Regions from separate parts of the Desulfosporosinus paludis genome, predicted to be linked through region 1. Evidence: riboswitches for the same ligand, from Rfam matches in the RefSeq annotation. Region 1 holds a riboswitch; each other region holds the start of a gene.
The links. Region 1 has a riboswitch for cyclic di-GMP ahead of VZF35_RS08905 (chemotaxis protein CheW). Riboswitches for the same ligand answer to the same signal wherever they lie in the genome.

Region 1 (3,096 bases):
AAAAACACCGATCGTTCACTCTCTTTGTGAATGTCGTGTTTTGATAAGCCCTTGGATAAGTTCAACTAACTTTCTTAAAAGTTAGCGTCCATTTGCTAGGTACTTCGCTCATAGTCGGACCATTTACGGCAGTCCGGTAGAAACTTGCAGACCTTATCTCTGCGACTATATGAACATATTTATTTATCACAAGGGTTATTCTACAAGAAATTCCAACGCAGGTCAATATGTTCTTCGAACGTTTTATATTAATATATTTAAAACGTTCGATTCTTCGCTATAAAAGCCCAGGGACAAACTAGATCTTTTCAGCCAAAGCAGATAAAGCATTAGCCGAGGAGGACAAAGATTCGATCGTTGCTCCTATTTCTTCCACTGCAGCAGAAACTTCCTGAGTACTTCCCCCGACTTTTTCCAATTCGCGGGTCATTTTGCCGACCAAGCCTTGAATTCCTCCAATAATCTTACGGATGTCTTTCGCAGACGTCGCACTCGATACCGCCATCGCCCGAATTTCCGAGGCTACAACTGCGAACCCCCTTCCGGCTTCCCCGCTCTGGAAGCCTCTATCGATGCATTTAAACCGAGAACCTTCGTGTCACTAGCCACGGAATTAATGTATTCCACGACTTCTTCCATTTGCAGTGCCTTCTCATTAACTTCTTGTGATTGGAGGGTCAGAGCTTGTCCCCCATCAGCAAGTTCTTGAGTCGATATAGCTATATTTTCGATGGCCGCAGAAACCTGTTCTAAGGATTCAGAGAGGTCTTTAGCCAAAGACGGTAAATTTTGCAGGGCGTATTCTCTTTCGTTGGAACCTGTTACGGCTATTCCACCGATAATTACACCACTTTCTCTAATGGGATAAGCGACTCCAGTGTACGCAACCCCTAAGGATTCTGCACCTACCTGTCTTTCAACTTTTTCACCTGTTTTAAGGCATTCGAATGACGTAGAGGTTGGCGGTAAAAGGTCACCGGCTTTAAGCGGCAACATAATGACTGAACCCATTCTAATATAGATATATTTTTCAAGATCAAAAAGAAAAACTGAGGTTTTGCCAAAATCAGTCTCAAAAACCACATCAACCATTTGTTTATAATCCTCAATCATTTGTTATTCCTCCTTTAATTTATCTTTATATCACTCAACGATTGCTTCTTCGAAATTATCGCTCCCCAACCATGTTACAACCTCATGAGAAAAGAGTTGCGTAACATCTATGACTGGGATAATATCTTCCTCCGTTTTGATGATTTCTTGAATAGCTCCCCTGTGGATAATACCGGGGATTTTTTCTAAGGCACTGCTCTCTAGAATTTCAACCACATCATCCACCCACAGGCCAACCTTCTCCTTCTCCTTTTCCTCACTTGACTCAAAGATGATGATCCGGGGTTCTCCTTCATCCGTTGGAGGTATTACAAATTTTTTTCTCAAATCCACTATAGTAACTACCCCATCACGGACTTTAGCAATCCCTTGGATAAATTCAGGTGCACCTAAGAGTCTCTTAACCTCCACAGGTTTAATAATTTCCCGAACACAACGCATTTCTACGGCATAATCCTGTAGCCCAAGTTTAAACTGAATGAATTGTTTCACTTCGTCCATGAGCCTAACCCCTCTCTTCCTTGAACTAGTTCCGTGGGCCAACCAAAAATGCCAAACCCTAAAAAAGGGCATGGCAAGCTTTACAATTGGCGACCTGACGATCGTCAGCTTAACCTGTACGACCCATGGCTTTGCGTCATTAGTTTTCACTAAGTTTGCCTTTTACAACTTCGAAGTTTTTTTAGATATTATATCACAAATATCTGAAAATTGTCCCTAGTCAAAATAAAAAGTCGAATCTACTAATTCGACTTTTTATTTTCCTCGTTATAACTTTTTTCTCGACACTAACTTCCCAATAAAGAATGTCAGAGATCTTAATGATTTTTAGGAATGCCCAGTTCACGATAGGCTAAATAGGAATAAACGATCGGCACAATCGCAATAACTGCTAAAATTATAATAAAACTAATGCCATTGAACGTCATTCCCATTAAAGCTAAGAGAATGTTAATGATCCCGCCGAAGACCCACAACGGAGCAGCCAGCCTATGAGTCTTTCTCCAGACTTCTTCACTAGCAAGAGTCCAAGGGGTTTTAATACCCATAAAATAATTATGCTTAAGCCTTCCCATGACATTCCCCAACAAAATAAAGAGCAGCGAAATCATGACTTGAATCAGAATAGGTCGATTAACAACCATTCCTGAAGCGATGAGCAAGGTTATCAGTTCCATGCCCAGGAAAAAGATAACCAGTAAATATTTCAAAAACTGATACGTTGATTCAAAGGAGCTATAATTCTTACGTTTCGGATCGATAAAGGGAAGTGCCACAAACATAATATACAAACCTAAAATGATTGAGGGAATCCCAAAGGTTCCAAATAATTTACTCCCATACCCATTGACTTCTCCTTGGGCGTTCCAGTGAATTGGCACTCTATCTGGAAGGGAGGGATAAAAATAAACGCCCAGGGCAAAACCCAAGACAATTAGAAGCAGAATCGGCCAATCTTTTTTTAACAAACTGCTAAGTTTCGTCATCGTTAAGTCCTCCTTCATTGACATGACCGGCATTAAAAAACCAATTAATAACCTCTTGAAACACTGTCGTATTTAAAGAATAGTAGATATTTTGGCCTTTTCGCTCATCAGTGACTAATAAGGCCTGTTTTAAGGTATTAAGATGGTGTGAAATGCTGGGCTTGGTCATATTAAATTGTTCTGCGATTTCTCCTGCTGTCATATCATGCTCTTTCAATAGAAGAATAATCTTCCGCCTTGTAGGATCAGCAAGCGCTTTAAACGGCAGATTAAGCATTGAATCACGCTCCTTAAAATAAGATTAGACATTTAGATAATTATCTAACCTTTTAATCGTATTATACTCTCTTTTTCGAAAAAGAGAAGCCCCTTTAGCGGAAAATCTAAGAAATAACAAAAAACTTACGTCAGCTCTAATACTAGAACGTAAGTTTTTGCTTAGCTCATTTATGAACCCATTTTTTAAAGTAAACAGCCGAGCAAAAGCCTCTGAATC
Region 2 (3,096 bases), 1.8 Mb from region 1:
AGACCTAATAAGATAGGCCTTTCGTATCATTAATACCTATTATTTCTAAAATAAGCAGGAAAAAGAAGTATTAGGAGGAATATGAAGAATATTCAATTTATGCAGGAGGTAGGATAAATGATTGACCTTAATGCACTTGACAGACCATGCCCAAAATGTTCTGGACTTGGCAGGATCGATAACCCCGCATGGTTACCGTACTGGGATATGCACAATGGCCTTAAGGGTTTGTCTCGGACCGTAGATTCTCAAAAACTAAAAATTGTCGACGACAATGCAGGGCAAGGTCAACCACTTGAACCCATGTTTTTTATTTGTAAAGAGTGTCATGGAAAAGGGAAAATACTTACGGATGAAGGAAAACACTTGATAGAGTTTGTAAAGTTTTGGAGCAATCCGAATTATTAATTTGAACTCCAAACATTATATACGAGATACAGTTAGTGTATCGCCTTTTTCTTTAGTTTTCCGCCAATTACATCATGAACATCATGAATCGTGACAAAGGCATCTTCATCTATCTCATCAATAATTGACTTCAGTTTAGCGATCTCTAAACGGGTAATCACAGAATATACTACGCCTTTTGCTTGTCCGGAATACCCGCCTTTACCTTCTAAGAAAGTTACCCCTCTGCCTAAACGAGCCAGCAGTGCTGATGAAATTTCATCGGGTTTTTCTGAAACAATCATAACAGCTTTAGATTCATCCAATCCTTGAATCGTTAAGTCAATTACTTTGAAGGCGACAAAATAGGCTATTAGGGAATACATAGCTCTATCCCAACCGAATAATAATCCAGCGCTGCTCAGGATGAAGATGTTAAAAAACATGACAACCTCACCAACTGAAAACCCGGTCTGTTTCGAAACAACAATTGCTACAATTTCTGTTCCATCGAGAGAGCCTCCATATCGGACAACCAATCCTACTCCAATGCCGAGGATGATACCGCCGAATACTGCGGCAAGTAAAATATCATTCGTTAATCCTGGTACCGGCTGTAAGATACTAACTCCTATTGAAAGTGTCGTGATTGAAAACAAGGTAGACAAAACAAATGTCTTTCCAATCTGATAGTAACCTAAAACTAAAAAAGGGATATTAAGAGTAAAAATATAGGCTCCCAGAGGCAGCTTTGTCAAGTGGCTGGCCATAATAGAAATTCCCGTGATACCCCCATCAACGATGTCGTTGGGGACTAGAAATATCTCCAGAGCGATTGCTGCAAGTATGGATCCAATAAGCAGGAAAGCATACTTTTTGAAAATGTTAACCAATTTGTTTCTTTTTCGTGTCATGCAACTCCCCCTTGTATACTGCCAAAGACCTAGGCAACCTGAATTATACATAAATACCCAGTTATTATCAAGCTTACTAAAACTATAACATCTTGGCAATATTGCTAATTCCTCTGACATTGAAGTAATTTCCTCAATACTTGCTGTAATTTCTTCTATAGCAGCCGCTTGTCCATGACTGGTATCCAAAGATTAAAAAATACAAAAAGCTGTGACATCAAATGCCACAGCTAAAACCGTATCTGAAGGGTTTCATACTTTGGCAACCAGACTGTCATAGTGTAGCCACACCTTAGGCTCATGGCTTTGCGTCCTTACTTTTCAGCAAGTTTGCTACTACGTCTTGAATTCGCTGGCAGAGGAGCTGAGTTATCCTTGAGCTTAGCAGCAGCTTTGACGGATTGAGTCACTAATCAGACTATCTTTGTAGTCCACTCTTCCAAGTTCCAAACATCCGTCACCCAATCCTCATAAAATTCAGGTTCGTGGGAAACGACAAGCACAGTCCCTCTATAGTTAATGATCGCTTTCTTCAGCTCTGCTTTAGCCTCAACATCCAGATGATTGGTTGGCTCATCCAGGACCAGCCAATTCACGTCTTTGAGCATCAGTTTGCATAAGCGGACTTTAGCGTTTTCTCCCCCACTCAACACCATCATTTTGCTGGCAATATGCTCGCTGGTTAAACCACACCTAGCTAAGGCGCCCCGAACTTCAGCATTCGCCATGCTGGGATATTCATCCCAAACTTCCTCTAGAGCCGTCTTCTCATTCTTTCGGCTCGACTCTTGCTCGAAATAACCTGGATAGAGGTAATCTCCAAGTTCAACTACCCCAGAAATCGGTTCGATGTAGCCAAGAAGCGTCTTGAGAAGCGTGGATTTCCCCAGACCATTAACCCCGCGAATCGCAACCTTCTGACCTCGTTCAAGAGTTAAATCCAAAGGCCGAGTTAGGGGCTCGTCATAACCCAGAACAATCTCTCTCGCTTCGAAAATTACCTTTCCAGCCGCCCGCGCTTCTCGGAACTTAAACGTCGGAGTGATCTTTTCCTTGGGTCTTTCCAGTAAATCCATCTTATCTAACTGTTTCTGACGACTCTTTGCTCGGCCTGTCGTTGAAATCCTTGCTTTATTTCGAGCGATAAAATCCTCTAAGCGATCAACTTCTTTTTGCTGCTTATCATAAGCCTTAATCTCCTGTTGCTTGCGCGTTTCGGCGAGCTGCATGAATTGTTCATAGTTTCCAGTGTAGCGAGTCAAATTAGCGTTTTCCACATGATAAATGACATTGATCACATCGTTTAAGAATGGGACATCATGGGAAACAAGAATAAAGGCATTTTCATAGTTAATAAGATAGCGTTTTAACCACTCTATGTGCTCCACATCCAAGAAATTTGTCGGCTCGTCCAAAATCAAGATGCTTGGGCTCTGAAGCAAAAGCTTTGTAAGCAAAACCTTCGTTCGCTGTCCTCCGCTTAAGTCCGTTACCTCTTTATCAAGACCGATTTCCCCCAAACCTAATCCATTGGCGACCTCTTCTATTTTGGCATCGAGCGTATAAAACCCATTGTGTTCTAAAATGCTCTGAATCTCCCCAACATCCTCTAAAAGTTTGTCCATTTCTGTTTCGGAAACACTGCCCATGCGCTCATATAAAGTCATGATCTCGGCTTCCAAATTAAACATTCCTTGAAAAGCTTCCTTGAGAACATCTCGAATTGTCTTCCCTTTGCTTAAAACTGTGTGTTGATCTAGATATCCGACAGTAACTCGATTGGACCATTCCACTT
Region 3 (3,096 bases), 680 kb from region 1:
GAAAAACGCAAGTACCATCAATTGTATCTCCCCAATAATATCCTTGCCCGTCATCGCCGTAGCGCATGCTTGTCATAACGTTGACCGCCAGTTGTTTGGCCTGTGCTTCAGTAAGGCTACCTTGCTGTTCTTGCTGATATATTCCATTTAAAGTGCTAATAGCTTGTTGGGTGACAGAGCGAAGCTTTTGGTCATAACTTTCATTCAGAGTTTTCGTATAAAGATCGATACTTTTTTGACTATTATCTTCAATACTTAAGATGTTTATTGTTCCTACTAAAACCGCAACTAAGGCATACACAATAATTAGGATTAAGATACTCCGGTTAAGCTTTACTTTTCTTAACAATTGTCCCTCTCCTTCTTTTTCTAGCCATAATTCGGCTAAGTTATAGTTTTTATTTTCCTATCTCTTGATACTCATCTCCTATTACCTTTATTTCTTTCCTAGCCCATCATTTAATCGAGTATGTAATATTAAAGTTAGTAAAATTATAAATTTAGGAGAGCGATGAATTATAACACCCCTTAACGTCTATAACATTTATAGTATGTTTTGGAGGTTTAATCATCGAAACAAGAATTATTGAAACTAAAGTTAATCCGCCTATAACTAGAAATGTAGGCCTTAATCCTCCGGTTACTGCTGCTATAAACAACCCTGAAAGTGCTCCAAATCCAAAGCCCTGATATATGATGCCATAATTTTTCATTTGCTTATTTAAACCAAAAAATTCACCAATAATAGGAGGAAATAAGGTTATGTTTCCTCCAAAGCTAAAAGCAATTAAGATGACACAGATAGAGAAAATTTCAAAGTTCAAATGCACAAAACTTAAAGCGAATACTGCAATCATTGTTAATGAAAGTGTGAAAATTACTACTTTTAGTCTGCCTACTTTATCAGATAAAGCCCCTAGTAAGATTCTCCCAGTAGTATTAAATATCGCTACCATAGCTACAGCATTCGCAGCTACAGTCGGATTAAGTCCAGCCAATTGGACACCTATATCCTTAACAATCCCAATTAGGTAGAGACCGCTCATGCATGCTGTGAAAAACACAATAAATAAAGTATAAGCTTCCTTCGTCTTTATCATTTCTACTACAGAAAATTCATGATCTGAACCACTCTTAACACTCGAAGTTACCACTGGTGCGTCCTTTAATAATTGAGCACCTGCAAGAATCAAAACCATAGCTATTATTCCCCAATATAAAAATGCTTCAGAAACTCCCTTATAATTAATCAAAGATTCGAGTACATAGTTAAAAATTATGCTGCCGATTCCATATGCCCCGTTTGAAATACCTGATATAAGACCCTTCTTCTCTGGAAACCACTTGATACAATTAGAAATCAAAGTAATGTAAGCAATGCCGTCAGCAGCACCGACTATAATACCGGCCGTTATATATAAAGTAGAAAGTGACGTTACTCTAGATGTTGCAATTAAACCAATTCCTAATAATAAACCTGCAATTGATACAAGTTTTCTAACCCCTAGATTATCTTGAACTCTTCCTGCAGCTAAGGTAGCGAAAGCTAATGCAAAACTCGTAATTGAAAACGTAATTGCTACTTCACTTAGTCGCCAACCATATTTATCCACTAATGGCTGATTAAATAGACTCCACGTAAAGATTGATCCCAACCCCAATTGGGCAATTACTGTACCTAATAAGATTGTCCATCGATGCATGGACTTATTTTTCATTGCCTTTATCCCCTTTCAATTTTTTAAGCGATCATTTCGATTGTTCAAAACATCTTTTCACACCATAAAAAGATAATTTCCGGCCCTATTGCGTTTTAGAATAGATTGAAATGAACCATGTGAGCATCCTCCGCTCGAATTTTATTCCCCCTGCTATAACAGAAATCGCCATCCACACAGGAATGGCGATAAAGGCTTTGCAAAAACAAAGTAGTTTGTCGGTAACCCGGCTGTCTTCAGTAATCTGGAAGACCCGTGGCTTTGCGTCCTTGGCTTTCACCAAGTTTGCCTTTATCGTTTATATTTTATTCAATCCAATTATAGCAACCTATCGTTAAGAAAATAGGCAACCAATGTAAAGATATGGTTAACCTTTAATTAAGAGAATTGAGCTTATGCCTTGGTCCTTTGCTGTTCTTGGTTTATTTAAATAAGTCTTGAATTATTTTTATGGTAACCACAAATAATACAATAGAAATTTACGTTTCAAATACTTTCTTATAAGAAAGGAGTTGAATTCTTTTGTTTAAAGGTATATCGGAAGCAGTTGGAGAATCTTCATTTTTGGGTTTAGTCCTCGCCGGTACAGCAGTCGTTGTATTAGCACCAGCAATGAAAAGTGTTTTGCGCGGTGTTGCATTAGCTACAGCAAAAGGAGTAGTATCAATTACGGAAGGAACTGCCGCTTTAGCCTCAAATGCTAAAGAAGGTTGGGAAGACGTAGTAGCTCAAGCTAAGGCCCAAAAGGGCAATTTAAACAGTAGCACTATCGTTGGGGCAGGAGCAGGTGGGGCTATCGGTGCTTCAATCGGGGGAATGGCTGGACCAGCCGGCGCAGCCATCGGTGGAGGTTTAGGTAGTGTTACGGGAGCTTCTGTTGGCAGTGAAATGAATAACGATACTCAGAAAAATCAACCAAAAGACTAACTAACTTAAATCTTACTTTATAAACTATGAAAAAGTAGCAAGAGGATCCCACTGGGATCCTCTTTGGCTTTTAAAACCACCTTTGATAACTTGTATTGAATACCGTAACGATTGTTCCAATTTCACCAAGAAACGCAGCACTAACATGGTTAATCAAGCCACCGGCACCAAGACCTAAACCTAACACATTTAATCCAATAGCATAATTGATGTTTTGCTTCGCTACTTCTTTCGTTTTTTGAGCTAAGAGAAATGCATCTACAAGCACCTGAGGATTCTGAGTAGTTATTACGATTCCCGCAACTTTTGCCGCAGAATCTGCTCCTTTTTTACCCCAAGATATTCCAACACTTGCTTCGGACATAGCTAGTGCATCGTCAATCCCGTCCCCCAGCATAGCTACTCTATACCCTTGCTTCTTAAGATCTTTAATAAATTCAGCTTTCTGACT

Region 2: linked by a shared signal. The riboswitch ahead of VZF35_RS17695 (YitT family protein) and the one ahead of VZF35_RS08905 (chemotaxis protein CheW) in region 1 are both predicted to bind cyclic di-GMP.
Region 3: linked by a shared signal. The riboswitch ahead of VZF35_RS05405 (OFA family MFS transporter) and the one ahead of VZF35_RS08905 (chemotaxis protein CheW) in region 1 are both predicted to bind cyclic di-GMP.

The regions. Positions count from the first base shown of each region.
Region 1 covers NZ_CP144211.1:1,738,747-1,741,842, forward strand. Annotated here, with positions in the region: purine riboswitch at 92-193, opposite strand; gene VZF35_RS08895 (hypothetical protein) at 299-505, opposite strand; gene VZF35_RS08900 (hypothetical protein) at 523-1,113, opposite strand; gene VZF35_RS08905 (chemotaxis protein CheW) at 1,144-1,614, opposite strand; cyclic di-GMP riboswitch class I at 1,700-1,784, opposite strand; gene VZF35_RS08910 (SdpI family protein) at 1,932-2,600, opposite strand; gene VZF35_RS08915 (autorepressor SdpR family transcription factor) at 2,587-2,877, opposite strand; gene VZF35_RS08920 (hypothetical protein) at 3,063-3,096, opposite strand, start outside.
Region 2 covers NZ_CP144211.1:3,555,364-3,558,459, reverse strand. Annotated here, with positions in the region: gene VZF35_RS17700 (hypothetical protein) at 118-408, shown strand; gene VZF35_RS17695 (YitT family protein) at 441-1,301, opposite strand; cyclic di-GMP riboswitch class I at 1,560-1,646, opposite strand; gene VZF35_RS17690 (ABC-F family ATP-binding cassette domain-containing protein) at 1,715-3,096, opposite strand, start outside.
Region 3 covers NZ_CP144211.1:1,056,755-1,059,850, forward strand. Annotated here, with positions in the region: gene VZF35_RS05400 (methyl-accepting chemotaxis protein) at 1-349, opposite strand, end outside; gene VZF35_RS05405 (OFA family MFS transporter) at 501-1,718, opposite strand; cyclic di-GMP riboswitch class I at 1,936-2,018, opposite strand; gene VZF35_RS05410 (glycine zipper domain-containing protein) at 2,241-2,645, shown strand; gene VZF35_RS05415 (heavy metal translocating P-type ATPase) at 2,716-3,096, opposite strand, start outside.